2 regions of the Shewanella maritima genome follow, and region 2 is predicted to be linked to the other one. Evidence: predicted binding sites of a transcription regulator. Region 2 holds the regulator's gene; the other holds the start of a gene.

Region 1 (7,991 bases), 400 kb from region 2:
ATCGATAGCCATTTGCGGTAAAAAAGTAGTACCTAACTTGCTATTCACCATTTGTACCAAGGTATGCAGGCTCGTGGCGGCAAACGGATTAATCTTAGCGCTGTTACCTAGCTGGCAAGCAGTTATTGCGTGGCCCGTTATACAGTGCTCAGCCTGCAGCAGAAAAATACTTTCATCAGGCATTTCTTGGTAATTAATTGGCTGTGCCATGTCTAATGACAAATCTTGGTGGATCACCATTTTGAAAGGATCAATACCCACCTTCATACTGTGGAAGCCGCTAGTGTCCACAGGCAAAGCCAAAATAAGTAAATCGAGCTCACCCTTACCTAGCGCATCAAGCAATCGTTCTGTAGTGTCTTCTTTTAGTAGCAAGCTCAACTCAGGGTAATCCTGATGACACATCTTAACCACTCGGCTTAGTAAGAATGGTGCAATAGTCGGGATACAACCTAAGCGAATTTCACCAGTCATCGGCTCACCCTGATTCTTCACTAGCTCAACCAGATCATCAACATTGGTCAGAATATTACGCGCTCGCTCAACCACTTCTTCACCCGTTGCAGTGAACATAAATGACTTATGGTCGCGCTCAATTAACTGATGTCCAAGCTGCTCCTCGAGGTTTTGAATACCACTAGAAAGCGTTGATTGACTAACAAAACACTTCTTAGCCGCGCGGTTAAAGTTCTGCTCTTGATGCAAGTTAACCAAGTAAAATAGGTTTTTTAAGCTAGGTAGATTTTTCATAAAACCGATTGCTAAATTAAGATTTAATGAAGATAGTGAATTATCAACGCAGTTTTCACAAGTTAAGATGCTGTTATTGTGACCGGGATAAACAAATATCGCAGAGCATAGTACACGTAGAATCTAGATATGTGTGTTGGTTATTGACGCAATAGCTAGATAGGGGACTTAAGCTACTCGAGAGAGGGAATGAACAGCAGTGAATCGACTGGAAGTCACAAGCCGATAAAACAAAAACGCACAAGACGAATCAATCGCTTGTGCGTTTTAGCTAGAAACTTTTTACAGTCTAAACTTTCTTTCGATCGTGATTATGACTTAGCTTCTAAGAATAACTTTAGTTGTTGTAAATCTGCTTCTGCATGCTCTACAACCTCAGCTAGCCAAGCTTGGTTTTCTGTTTCCCAGCTCGCTTCTTCACCATGCTGCAGCTTTTGTGCAAGCTGTTGAATACGCTTAAGACCAACTGAACCAGCGGCACCTTTGAACTTGTGAGCTTCTGCACAAAGAGTATCTTTGTCACTAGCTTCGCTAGCTTTAACTAAGCTACCAACATACTCAGGCATAAGTTGCTCAAATAACACTACACTTTTAAGTAATGTTGCTGCACCAATTGCGCTGATATATTGCTCAAGTGTGTTGAGATCTAATACTGTCTCTAGTTCTGTCGTGGCCATTAAGGGCACCTCTAATTACAAGTGTAAGACATTGAAGTTAGGAATATCATACTCAGTAAAAGCGCCCATGCAAGAATAGCGACCGCTAGGCAGAGATATTAGCCAATACCCGCACAAAACTTTAACATTTTAGCAAGATTAATATTACCACCGCTCAAAAAAGATACGATTTAGTCGACTTTTGCACATTTAGTAACATTTAACCATAACTATTTGTTGGTAGTTTTAACGTTCAAATAAGGCACTGCCTTGACCACCAAATTCGCGTAGTTGATCGACAATGGCAACTAAGCCCTCCCACCTAAACGCACACCAATCTGGCGCCAACAACATTGGCTTTTTAGCATAAGCAGTGACTCGGTGAAAAATCACATCGCTTGGAGTATGACGAATAAGTTTAGCAACGTTTGTTGCATAATCTTGTTTTGAGATAGTATCGAGTGAACCATAGCGCCATTGTTTGGCCATAGTACTACCTTCGACTATATGTAGCGGGTGTACCTTCAGTCCTTCAACGCCGACCTTGAGCACATAGTTAAGACTATTCATATAATCTGCTTCAGATTCACCGGGTAGCCCCAAGATCAAATGAGTACAAACTTTTAGCCCTCGTTGATGAGCTCGTTCAACTGTATCTTGATACTGTGCAATACTATGACCACGATTAATGCGCTTCAACGTTTGCTCATTGGCAGTTTGTAGTCCAAGTTCCAGCCACACATAGATACCACGGTGTTGATACTCAACCAACAGGTCTAACACTTCATCTGGCACACAGTCTGGGCGCGTACCTATGTGCAAGCCAACGACGTTCTCATCAGCAAGCGCCTGATCATACTTATTTTTGAGTACTTCATACTCATCATAAGTGCTGGTGTAAGCCTGAAAATAAGCAATATACTTAGATTTTGACTGACGTGCACTGGGCAACAGGTTCTGCTTACCTTGGTGCAATTGCACCTCAATGCTTTGGCCTTTGCCTTGTTGCTCGTTGAACGAAGAAACATTGCAAAAAGTGCAGCCACCTTTACCTAAAGTGCCGTCGCGATTGGGGCAAGTAAATGCAGCGTCAATAGTGAGCTTTTTAATGCGTCCACCATAACGGCGTTTGCACTCTGCCCCAAACGTGTTGACGTAATCATCTAAGCCCATTGCTACTGCCTTTCATTAAAAAAGGCGCAATTTTAGGGAAAACTTAAACAGGAAACTTGGCGCTAAATCAAAAAACATGCTTTTTTTGCCCATATCGCAGGCAATCTAGCTAATTAACTGTCAATGTTTTAAACAAAACTGTCCTACAAACTCAATCAAAGTGAATAATTATACAAATAAACCCAATTAATCCCACAAAACTGTACTTGAAATAAAATTCAATATTTCTATATCAAAAACAATACATATGAAAATTTCAAACTAGGTCACACAATCGACAAAAACCAAACCAAAACACTATATATCAACAACATAAACCAACAGACCAACTCTTTACGTCAACGTAAACTTGACCGATATTTTCAAAAAATCAGTAATTAACTTTCATAAACTGCAGTTTTTTTGGTTTGACCTTTATTCATTCTCGGTTTAATTTGGATGGTTCGGGTGCATATATATGGAATATTCTAATTTTAACCCCGATGTCGTGTATCTATATAGCTTTAGGGGGTTGTATGAGCCTATATCATCCCAGTTTCGAAAGAGACAATTGTGGGTTTGGTCTGATTGCACAAATGGATGGTGAAGCCAGTCACCGAATTGTACGTACTGCGATTCATGGTCTTGATCGCATGAAACACCGTGGTGGTATTGCCGCCGACGGACGTACAGGTGATGGCTGTGGTTTGCTAATGCAAATGCCTAGAGAGTTTTTCAAAGCTGTTGCAGCAGAAAACGATTGGCACCTTAGCCGTAACTTTGCGGTGGGAATGTTGTTTTTAAGCCAAGATCAGCAAAAAGCTGACGAAGCCAAATTTATTCTAGAAAAAGAACTACAACGAGAAACCTTAGGTGTTGCAGGCTGGCGTAAAGTGCCTGTTAACAAAGAGGTACTAGGTGAGATTGGTCGCGAAAGTCTGCCGCAAATCTATCAAGTATTAATTAATGCACCTGTTGGCTGGCGTGAAAAAGATCTTGAGCGCCGCTTATATATGGCGCGCCGTCGCCTTGAACAACAAATTCAGTCAGAGCAAGACTGCTATGTCGCCAGCCTGTCTGGTCAGGTTATCGTTTACAAAGGTCTATTAATGCCTGCGGACCTACCGCATTTCTATCAAGACCTTGCTGACCTGCGCCTAAAAAGTGCGATTTGTTTATTCCATCAGCGCTTCTCTACTAACACTTCACCTAAGTGGCCGCTTGCACAGCCATTTAGATACCTTGCCCACAATGGTGAAATTAATACCATTACCGGTAACCGCCAATGGGCACGAGCGAGGGCTTATAAGTTTAGCTCGCCGCTACTACCTGATTTACAGCAAGCAGCGCCGTTTGTGAACGAAACCGGCTCAGACTCATCGTCGCTCGATAACATGCTAGAAATGCTGCTATCGGGCGGTATGGATCTATACCGCGCCATGCGTTTGCTTATTCCACCAGCGTGGCAGTCAAATCCAGAAATGGATGACGAGCTAAAAGCGTTTTACGACTTCAACTCTATGCACATGGAGCCTTGGGATGGCCCTGCGGGTATTGTAATGACCAATGGCCGTCATGCTGCTTGTGCGGTTGACCGCAATGGTTTGCGTCCGTCTCGCTATGTGATCACCAAAGACAGAATTATCACCCTAGCCTCAGAAGTGGGGATTTGGGACTACGCGGCAGATGAAGTTGTTGAGAAAGGCCGAGTTGGCCCTGGTGAGCTATTGGTTCTCGATACCCTTAATGGCAAGCTTTATCAATCATTTGAAATCGATAATGACTTAAAACGCCGTCATCCATACAAAGAGTGGATGGCGAAGAATAGCCAAACCCTCATTCCTGCTGACAAAGTTGATCAAGCAAAGCTGGGTGCGAGCGTGTTTGACAAAGACACCCTACTGCAATACCAAAAACAATTTGGTTATAGCCGCGAAGAACTTGAACAAGTCATTTGGGTATTGGCAAACAAAGGCGAAGAAGCCACTGGCTCTATGGGTGATGACACGCCGATGGCAGTGCTGTCGAAAAAGTCACGCTCGCTTTATGACTACTTCCGTCAAAAGTTCGCTCAGGTGACTAACCCTCCGATTGACCCGTTACGTGAAAAGCACGTAATGAGTCTGGCAACCTGTGTCGGCCGTGAGCAAAACCTGTTCTGCGAAACCACAGGTAACGCCTACAGGGTGATGTTTGACTCACCTATTTTACTGTTTAGCGACTTTAATCAATTGTTGGGGCTAGATAGTAATTACTACCGCGCCAATACGGTCGACTTAAATTACGATGCCAGCGAAAGCTTGGAGCAAGCTATCGAGCGTATTACTGACGAATCTGAGCGATTAGCTCGCAGTGGCACAACCTTGTTGGTGCTATCTGATCGCGCCGTCGGTAAAAATGTACAAGTTATTCCTGCGGCGATGGCCGTAGGTGCGGTGCAAACTCGTCTAGTCGATAAAAGCCTGCGCTGCGATACTAACATCATTGTTGAAACCGCATCTGCGCGCGACCCGCATCACTTTGCCGTGCTGCTTGGCTTTGGCGCAACTGCGATTTACCCATATCTGGTCTACGAGTCAATCTCGGCAATGGCTAAGCTTAACCAGGTAGACGACACAGCAGCACTAATGCTTAACTTCCGCTCAGGCACTGAAAAAGGCCTACGCAAAATCATGTCGAAAATGGGCATTAGTACCGTTGGCTCTTACCGCTGCTCGCAGCAGTTTGAAGCTGTGGGTCTGTCAAAAGAGGTGGTTGAACTATGTTTTAAAGGTGTTGTGAGTCGTATTGAAGGCGTGAGCTTTGAGCACATTGCTAGCGACCAAAAAGTGCTACACAAGAGCGCCTATCGCAAGCATGTACCCCTGCCTCAAGGTGGTTTACTGAAATACGTTGAAGGCGGTGAATACCACTGTTTCAACCCAGATGTCGTTAATACACTGCAAGCTTCACTCAATACTCGCGACTTTGCTAAATATCAAAAGTTTGCCGAGTTAGTTGATGACCGCCCAGTTGCCACCTTACGCGACCTTATCGGTATTAACGGCAATCAAAGCAGCATTGATGAAGCTCAGGTAGAAGATGCCAGCAACTTATATGGCCGCTTTGACAGCGCCGCCATGAGTATTGGTGCACTTAGCCCAGAAGCCCATGAAGCTTTAGCAGTAGCCATGAATCGTTTAGGTGGGCGCTCAAATTCAGGTGAAGGCGGTGAAGATCCAAGTCGCTTTTACTCAGAGCGAAACTCCGCGATTAAGCAAATCGCATCAGGTCGCTTTGGTGTAACGGCGCATTATCTGGTTAACGCTGAAGTGCTACAAATTAAAGTTGCCCAAGGCGCAAAACCGGGTGAAGGCGGTCAGCTGCCGGGTCATAAGGTAAGTGTGGAAATTGCCGGTCTGCGTCACTCGCGTCCGGGCGTGACCTTGATTTCACCGCCGCCGCACCATGATATTTACTCGATTGAAGATTTAGCTCAGCTAATTTTCGATTTAAAACAAATTAACCCAACAGCGCTGGTATCAGTGAAACTGGTATCTGAGCCTGGCATCGGCACCATTGCTACAGGTGTGGCAAAAGCCTATGCCGATATGATCACTGTCTCTGGCTATGATGGTGGTACAGGCGCAAGCCCAATCACCTCAGTTAAATATGCCGGCTCACCATGGGAGCTTGGCCTTGCCGAAGTGCATCAGGCGTTAGTTGAAAACGGCCTGCGCCATAAAATTCGTTTGCAAGTTGATGGCGGCCTAAAGACAGGTACTGACGTCATTAAAGCCGCGCTACTAGGCGCAGAAAGCTTTGGTTTTGGCACTGTGCCTATGATTGCATTAGGTTGTAAATACCTGCGTATTTGTCACCTGAATAACTGTGCGACTGGTGTGGCGACGCAAGATCAAAATCTTCGCGACAATCACTACCACGGCTTACCAGACAAAGTAGTCACCTACTTTGAATTCGTTGCCAAAGAAGTGCGTCAGTGGATGGCGAAACTAGGCGTAAGTGAGTTTGATAAGCTGGTTGGCCGCAGCGATTGGCTGCAAGCTTTAGATGGTCAAACCGAAAAACAACAAGGTTTAGACCTAGCACCAATTCTGTACCAGCCACAAGTACCACAAGGCACTGATATTACTTGGAAAGAGACTAATCCACCGTCTGATCCTGGTGCGCTAAACCAAACCTTAGTGACCGATTGTGAAGCCGCAGTATTGAATGCTGAGCCTTACGCAAATCAGTACGCAATTAACAATACCGACCGCTCAGTGGGCGCGAGTCTTTCTGGCTTTATCGCTACAAAGGTTGGCGTAAACGGCGCCAAAGAGACTATCTCGCTTGGCTTTAACGGCAGTGCAGGTCAAAGCTTTGGCGTGTGGAATAGCCCAGGCCTTGAGTTAAAACTATGCGGCGATGCCAACGATTATGTGGGCAAAGGTATGAGTGGCGGCAAGATTGTCATTCACCCACCTGTGGGCAGCCCGTTCCAGTCAGAGCGCAGCGCGATTATGGGTAACACCTGCCTTTACGGTGCCACTGGCGGCCGCGTATACGCTGCAGGTAAAGCCGGTGAGCGTTTTGCTGTGCGTAACTCAGGCGCTATTGCGGTAGTCGAAGGCCTAGGTGACAACGGTTGTGAATACATGACTGGTGGCATCGTGGTTGTGCTGGGTAAAACCGGGGTTAACTTTGGTGCGGGTATGACAGGTGGCTTTGCTTACGTGTTTGACCAACATCGCCGCTTCCACCGCCGGGTGAATACCGAAATGGTCGACACCCATAAGATTGAATCAAGCATTCAGCAGGCACACTTAAAAGAGCTGATCCAAGCCCATGTGCAAGAAACTGGCAGCGAACACGCCAATATGATTTTAAGCGACTTTGACAACTGGATTGACTGCTTTGTTCTGGTTAAACCTAAGAACATTGCAGTGGGCGATTTATTAAAAATCGAGCAGAAAAGTCCAGAGTTAGCGGTAAAGGCGGGGTAAACCAAGATGAGTAATGATTTTCAATTTATCGAAGTCGGCCGCGTAGACCCAACCAAACATGCTGCCGAGAAACGTGCGATAGAGTTTATCGAGATCTATCAACCATTCACACAAGGCCAGGTTGATGAGCAAGCAGACCGCTGCCTTGATTGTGGTAACCCGTATTGTGAGTGGAAGTGCCCACTACACAACTATATTCCAAACTGGCTCAAGCTGGCTAAGCAAGGGCGGATTATGGAAGCGGCTGATCTAGTTCATGAAACCAACACCTTGCCTGAGATTTGTGGCCGCGTGTGCCCGCAAGACAGACTTTGCGAAGGCGCATGTACCCTAAATGATGACTTTGGTGCCGTTACCATTGGTAATGTAGAGAAATACATTACCGACACAGCTATCGCTCAAGGCTGGCGTCCTGATATGACGCATGTTACGCCGCGTAAAGAGCGTG
Region 2 (7,991 bases):
GAGCTAAATAAATCTCAGTAACATTAACTAAGAATTTACTAGATAAAAACAGACACTCCTGCAAAATAATAAAGGCCGTAATATCGATATTACGGCCTTTGTTTTGAATGCAGAAATCAGAGCTTATTATGCTTAACTGCAACTTTCTAGCGTTAGCTTTCCTTGCTTGATGTATCCGCTTGGTATTGTTGCACGTTCAGCTCATTTTCACTGCGAGCAATAATGGTGGTTGCGGTTAAGTCACCACATACATTAACCGTGGTACGCGCCATATCCAAAATGCGGTCGATACCAGCAATAATCGCCACACCCTCCAGTGGTAGACCAACAGTGGTTAATACTAGAGTTAGCATCACTAGACCTGCGCCAGGCACACCTGCTGTGCCGATAGATGCCAAAGTCCCAGTTAGAATAATGGTGACATAATCAACCCAGGTTAGATCAATACCAAAAGCCTGAGCGACAAACAAAGCGGTCACGCCTTGATACAGCGCGGTGCCATCCATATTGATGGTAGTTCCTAGCGGCAATACGAAACTAGAGATCTTCTTATTTACGCCAAGCTCATTAGCACACTTCATACTAGCTGGCAGCGAGCCTGCCGAACTTGAAGTGGTGTAAGCCACAACAATGGCATTGCTAATGCCTTTGAAAAAGTGCACTGGGTTGAGCTTACCCAGTAAGACTAATGCAGCGCTGTAAAAACCTACGATATGTAAAACACAGCCAATGTAAACTGCAGCGATAACTTTAATCAGTGGAAGTAACATGTCTAGACCATACTCTCCAGCAACCCAAGCCATTAAACCAAACACACCATATGGCGCTAGCTTCATCACCATGTCAGTTAGCTTGAACATAGCTTCAGCTAGACTTTCGAATACTTTAATCGCTGGCTGACCACGCTCGCCAATCAGCACTAACGCAATACCTAACGCAACCGCAAATACAATCACCTGCAGAATTTGACCACTAGCCAGTGCAGCAACAGGGTTAGTCGGCACTATGTTAATCAAGGTTTCCATCAACGACGGCGCTTGCTTTACGGTTTCATCAACGCCCGATTGCACTAAATCTAGCCCAGCTCCTGGCTGCAAAATATGCCCCACAAGTAAGCCAATTGTCATTGCGAACGCGGTCGTGCCAAGGTAGAACACGAAAGATTTGAAACCAATCCGTCCCATTTTGGCGGTGTCTTGCATGGAGGTCACACCAACAATTAACGAGCAGAACACCAGCGGCACAATAAGCATCTTAATAGTGTTAACAAAGATAGTTCCTATCGGCTTTAGGTAAGTTGCACTTTCTCCAAGCCCGACACCAACAGCAATACCTAGCGTCATACCAATAAGAATTTGCATCCAAAGCGGAACAGCCATCCATCGAGACCAAGCTCGCGAAAACACTGAAGGGGTTTGCGTTGACATATGTCTTTACCTTGATTTGTTAACTTGCAAAAAATGACGGGGCGCAAGTCTAGCAAGACATACAAAGGCAAAAGATGATCTACGTCATGTGACGCAGGCTGACTGAGAATTAGTCCACTTTGTAACGCATTTTTGCGACAAAGGTGTACTGCACACGCAAACGCTTGTCACACTTTAGTTAAATCAGTGAATTTTTATTCACCAACAAAGGGGTATTCTTGACTTTGATGCAATTTCTATTCAAAATACAGCGGTTTTTTGAATAACAATCATAAGAAGAAACTAACATTATGCCAGCAACCAAAAATCAGGATGAATTGGTAAGGACCTTTAAAGCGATCCTTAAAGAAGAACGCTTTGGTAGCCAGAGTGAAATTGTTAACGCACTTCAGGCGGAAGGATTCAGCAACATAAACCAATCTAAAGTATCGCGCATGCTAAGTAAGTTTGGCGCTGTACGCACACGTAACGCTAAGCAAGAAATGGTTTACTGCTTACCAGCAGAATTAGGTGTACCAACGGCCGGTAGCCCGCTTAAAAACCTAGTGCTCGATGTTGACCACAACCAGGCGATGATTGTAGTACGCACCAGCCCAGGTGCAGCGCAGCTAATCGCACGCCTATTAGACTCCATCGGTAAGCCAGAAGGTATTTTGGGGACGATTGCTGGTGACGACACCATCTTCATCTCACCATCAAATATCACCACCATTGATGACACGCTAGAGACGGTTAAATCACTGTTTAACTACAGCGAGTAAGTCTGAACACAATTGAGAAAGCCACCCTACTCTAGTCTAAGTGAGTCTAGCCAAGGTGGCTTTTTAGTTTCTAACGCAGGAAAGAGTATCAACTAATGCCGAGTTCTCGCTGGCGATACTCCACTCCAACCACTGTATGCCCGAATAAATGAGTTCGACTCTTTAAACCCAAGCAAGAACGAAATTTCGATTAACGGCAAGTCTGTTTGCTCCAAATAATAATCGGCTAAGTGTTGGCGTACCTGTTTAAGCACCAACTGATAACTTGAATCTTGCTCGGTTAATTTTCGCTGCAAAGTGCGCTTGCTCATTGCCAGCTCTGCTGCAACATCATCAATGGCTGATTTCCCTTGAGGCAACAAATCAAGCAAGCAACTAAATACCAGACTAGAAGTTGAGTCCTTTGCGCCGATAGCCTCTAACTGTTCAACTAACCCTTGCTCGTACATGTGCAACATGGTTTCGTTACTGGTTAAAAACGGCGCCTTAGCATCGCTGGCGCTGAACTTAATCGCGGTTTGCACACCTTGGCGAATACTGCAGCCAAAATAATCTTCGTAAGGCTGCATATCATCCAATTGCTCAGGCACGACTATATCAATTGGTTTAATGTGCTGGCGCGTCGCTAGCCTGGTAAGCTGAGTAAAAAACACCAGCTCAACTAAACTCAGTACCTTAGGCAGCTTACCACTATGGCCATAACAGCGTGTTGATAGCTCTGTATATTGCGCTGTTTGCTCTATGTCCAAAATCATCGGCCCTATTAGCGGTTTAAATTGCTTTAGCCGGCTGGCTGCGGCATTGAGATTAGGGCTGCAAATCGCAGCAAAAATTGGTGCATCAAACTGCTCAAAACTCATAACCTCGGCAAACTTGAGTGCAATATCGATATTAGCGGCCTCTGCGGCAGCCTCGATCCCAATCCATAATTGAAAGTACTGCTCAGGCGTTAGCTGCACCTTTGACCTTTTAAACAAACCAGCAGGGAGTTGACTGAATGCAAGAATTTGCTCAAGCTCAAGCCCTAAATCGTTAAATAGCACCAACCAATTACTCGGTATATTAAATTTACTGGCTGTTTTCATTGCAGTTAGCTCCACGGTTAGCTGATATATTAACTCGACTTTTCCATTGCCTGACGCGAAAACTTAAGCACAAGCTTGCGAGGCAGGAGTGGCATAATCCAGTTGAGCATGAACTTAAGTGATGACTCATTAAAGGCCACCAACTCACCTTGCTGCATAGCGTGATAGCCACATTCAGCTACCGAGCGTGGAGTTTTAGCTTTATCAAAAATCTCCACTCCTTCAAGATCACCAGCTTTAACAAAGCCAGTGGCAACCGCACCAGGGCAAAGTGCTGTCACAGTAATATTGTTTGCTTTAACCTCTTCCGCCAATGCCTGTGAGAACGAGGTTACATAGGCTTTCGTTGCGTAGTACACCGCCTGAAGCGGCCCAGGGATAAACGATGCGGTTGAAGACACATTTAAAACCTTGCCGTAATTACGCTCGACCATGCCTTGTAAGTAAAGGTGTGTCAGGTTGGTCAATGTGATCATATTTACCTGCATCATAGCTTGCTCTGCACTTAACTCTCGCTGATGAAACAAACCGTGGCCACCAAAACCAGCATTATTAATAAGCACATCTACTTGCAAACCTTTTGCCTGTGTTTGCTCAAATAACGCGTTTGCCGAGTCAGGTTCTGATAAGTCGCATGCAATAACCTCAACCTTTATCTGATAGCGCTTCTCTAGCTCGGTTTTAAGTTCAGTTAGCTTGCCTTCGGAGCGGGCCACCAAAATAAGGTCACCTCCCTTTTCAGCATGAATTGTTGCTAACTCGAGACCTATACCGCTTGATGCACCTGTCACCAACGCTGTACCTGCTTTAGATTTTGCTTGTGTCATTTGTTTGCTCTCCATTGTCGTCACCAAGTTGGCATTTGCGCCAATCGATGAGCAAATTTTATGCTATTCATTCACGCCATTTCATATCCAATCACGCCACAGTGCATTCCAATCACGCCAAACTGGTATCTTCAGGCCAATTTACAACTCATGTATCAAGATTTCGCGGCTTCAAGGCAACAAAAAAGCAATGCCTAGGCATTGCTTTATATCTACTTTAAGCGCGGTTAAAAAGGCTTTACACTTTAACCTTGCTCAAACTGCAGTAAAAAATCTAATGATGGCGCGAAAAACGACGAGCCAGTGAGCGCTTTAGTAAAGTTCATTAGGTGGTCAAAGTTACCATGCTCGTCACCGTGCACCATGCTCTTAAGCATCTCTTCAAAATGACTTGGTGTGCGGCAAACTGAGATAAACATGAGTCCTTGTTCTTTTACCGAGCCATAAGGCATGCTTTGACGCAAAATCTCTAACGACTTACCTTCAGCCGACTTCAAGTTCACACGCTTAATGTGGCTGGTAAGAGGCTTGTCTTCGCTTGCGTATTCAATGTTGTCTTCCTTGGTACGGCCAACAATGTCTTCTTGCTTGCGCACTGGCAGGCGATTCCACTTACTTAGATTGTGGGCAAACTTTTGTACATGCACATAGGTGCCTTGTTTGAATGCTTCGTCTTCATCGCCAACTAACGCTACTTCTTGACGGCCGCGACCCTTAGGGTTTTCAGTGCCATCAACAAAGCCTGTCAGGTCGCGGCTGTCCATAAATCTAAAGCCGCGCTCTTCATCAACTAGCTCAACGCTATCTTCTAGCATTTGGTTAATTTCATTGGCAACCAAGTGCAAGATGTCAAAACGGTCACAACGCAGGTGAACAAATAAATCAAACTCAATCGCTGGGGCATCGCGATTATCTTTTTGCATCGATGGAAACGGCTTTAATAATGCAGGGCGACCTTGCGGATAAAAGCTGTCCCAGAAGTTTGCACCAATCGCCACAAAGCCGTTAAAGGCGCTGTCTGAAAATTGATCCGTCAACTCATAAATATATTGAGCTACGCTAGCCAACGATGCACGTAGTTGAGCTTCGGCTCCCTCATTGACGTTAAACATTAAATACACACTGTGCAGGTTACCCTCAGCGCATATTCCAAGTTGTTCACGAGGCATAGTTTGATTATCCATTTTGAGATCTACCACCTTATCTATGTCGGCCTAAGTAACTAAAACTGCAATAATAAAAAATAGGGCTTAACCCAACATGAGAATCTAACTTACCGCTTTTGCTAATACATAGCTATATCTCACACTTTTAACATTAGGACAAACGTCGACTCTAAAATATCACCATGGGCTCAACTTTAGCAGTCAATTGCACTTTTTGTTGCGGTTTTAGGTTCAATTCTGAGCTTCGAACTTCGAATACTTGGTCTTCAACTTCTACCCAATATTGGCAAGCCGTGCCAATATAGCGTCTGTCTCGCACCACACCATTACCTTGTTCACAGGCTTCAATTTGTAATTGTTCAGGGCGCAGCAACAATTGCCCCTTACCAAAACCAAGCTGATTAATATCAATAACTTGGTCTGTGATCATCTCACCTAATACGCTAGATAACCGATGACCGTTAACCTGCTTCACATTAAGGTAATTACTTGCGCCTAAGAACTCCGCCACATAGCGGCTATTTGGTTGGTGATACAAGTCTTCAGCTAGACCAAACTGGGCGATAGCGCCGTGCTCAAATAGCGCTAGCTTGTCTGCAAATACGAAGGCCTCGTCTTTACTGTGGGTGACAAACACAGCACTTACGTTACGCTGCTTAAGGATTTGGCGTATCTCTAACATCATTTCACTGCGCACTTGACTATCGATGTTTGAAAACGGTTCATCTAACAACAACACATCTGGCTCATAAGCCAATGCGCGGGCTATCGATACCCTTTGCTGCTGGCCACCTGAAAGCTCGTGAGGATAACGCTCACCAAGGTCAGTTAACTTCACTAACTCAAGCATTTCATGCAAGCGCTGCTGACGCTGCGCTTTAGACAAGCCATTTACGCCAAAAAGAATATTGTCAGCTACTGTCATGTGTGGGAACAACGCATAGTCCTGAAAAATCATCCCTATGCCACGTTGCTCACTCGGTACAAATATGCCCTCATCGCTCAAGGTAGTACCATTGATAGCAATGCGCCCTTGGGTAATGGGTTGCAAGCCTGCAATCGCTCTGAGCAGTGTGGTTTTACCACAACCACTTGGCCCAAGTAGTGCGACTATCTCGCCTTTCTTTAGGGTTAGATTGAGCTTTTTTAAGATCAGCTCACCATCGTAAGCACTTGAGACATTTTCAATGGTTAACGTAGACATTTAGCTCTTTTGCTCCAGGGAACGATTCAAATAAATAAGCGGAATTAAACCAACCAGCACAATCACAATGGCAGATAGCGCACCTAGCTCTAGCTGCTCATCGGATACATATTGGAAAACATAGGTAGCTAAGTTTTCAAAGCCGATAGGCCTTAGCAATAGCGCTGCGGGCAACTCCTTCATGCTTTCGATAAACACTAACAGCGCGCCAGCAAAGATGCCCTTTTTCAGTAGTGGTAGGTGTACTCGCCACAACAACTGCTTAGGATTTTGCCCCATAGTAATACTGGCCATATCTAATGATGGCGAAATGCGTTTATAACTGTTCTCAATACTGCCAATGGTTATCGCCATAAAGCGCACACAAAAAGCAAATACCAGGGCGAACACACTGCCGGTAAACAACAAACCTGGTCCTTGCGCATCAAAGTACTGATATAAATCATTGATTGAAAAGTCGAGTAAAGTAAGCGGTGATAACACGCCAATGGCTAATACAGTACCGGGAATTGCATAACCTGTGCTACTTAAGCGCGAGGGCAGCGAGTCCATCGAGCGCGGGCTAATACGGCGAATAAACATCAATAGCAACGACAATGCTACACAGATAAAGCTCACAAGCGCAGCGATGTAAAGACTGTTCAAGCTGTACTCGAGAAACTCTGCGCTCCAGCTTTGCTCAAAGTAGTCAAAAGCATACTGGCACAAAATGGCGAACGGCCAAATAAAGGCAAACCATAGTAGTAGCGAACAGTATCCCGTCGCTGCAAACTTCTTCCAACCGGTTAGCAAGTATCTGTCAGCTTCATTAAAGTCAGACTGGCGCTGAAACAGTTTTTGTTTGCGCCTTGCAAAACGCTCAACCCCAACCATCACAAAAATAACCAACAGCATAATTGTCGACAGCTTTGCCGCTGCCGCCAAGCTGCCGTAGCCCAGCCATGTATCGTAAACCGCCGTGGTTAAGGTCGGTACGGCAAAATAGCTCACGGTCGCAAAGTCAGCTGCGGTTTCCATGGCGACTAGCGCAACACCGACAGCCAAGGCTGGTCTTGCCATAGGTAAGGCCAAGCGCCAAAAGCTCTTCCATGGGCTGCACCCCATAATACGTGACGCATGCAATAAGCTAGACGACTGCTCCATAAATGCAGTGCGAGCCAATAAGTAAACATAGGGAAACAGCACAAGCGACAACATAATGGCTGCGCCGCCTAAGCTGCGCACTTCTGGAAAGTAATAATCTTGAGGTGTTTGCCATTCAAACACACTACGCAGCGTGCGCTGCACCACGCCAGCATAATCAAACAAGTCAGTATAAACGTAAGCAACGATATAAGCGGGCATCGCCAGTGGCAGTAGCAGCAACCACTGAAATTGTTTTCGTCCGGGAAAATCACAGCGAGCAACAAACCAGGCTGCGGGAATGGCGATAATTAGAGAGCCGAAACCAACCAATAACATCAGCATCAAGCTGTTGTAAATGTAGGTTGGGAGAACCGTATCATAAAGATGAGAAAAGAC

The links. Region 2 encodes ArgR, which controls arginine synthesis, uptake and breakdown. Its sites were predicted from a motif close to ANTGAATANNTATTCANT; they were not measured.
Region 1: gltB (glutamate synthase large subunit) is a predicted target of ArgR. The motif match lies at 3,026-3,043, and genes of this name have one in related genera.

The regions. Positions count from the first base shown of each region.
Region 1 covers NZ_CP036200.1:3,608,533-3,616,523, reverse strand. Annotated here, with positions in the region: gene oxyR (hydrogen peroxide-inducible genes transcriptional activator OxyR) at 1-750, opposite strand, end outside; gene EXU30_RS15320 (Hpt domain-containing protein) at 1,062-1,427, opposite strand; gene mnmL (tRNA modification radical SAM protein MnmL/YtqA) at 1,653-2,579, opposite strand; gene gltB (glutamate synthase large subunit) at 3,095-7,543, shown strand; gene EXU30_RS15305 (FAD-dependent oxidoreductase) at 7,550-7,991, shown strand, end outside.
Region 2 covers NZ_CP036200.1:3,210,984-3,218,974, reverse strand. Annotated here, with positions in the region: gene EXU30_RS13780 (META domain-containing protein) at 1-21, shown strand, start outside; gene EXU30_RS13775 (dicarboxylate/amino acid:cation symporter) at 153-1,427, opposite strand; gene argR (transcriptional regulator ArgR) at 1,718-2,188, shown strand; gene EXU30_RS13765 (AraC family transcriptional regulator) at 2,281-3,273, opposite strand; gene EXU30_RS13760 (SDR family NAD(P)-dependent oxidoreductase) at 3,303-4,100, opposite strand; gene EXU30_RS13755 (Dyp-type peroxidase) at 4,346-5,284, opposite strand; gene EXU30_RS13750 (ABC transporter ATP-binding protein) at 5,436-6,470, opposite strand; gene EXU30_RS13745 (ABC transporter permease) at 6,471-7,991, opposite strand, start outside.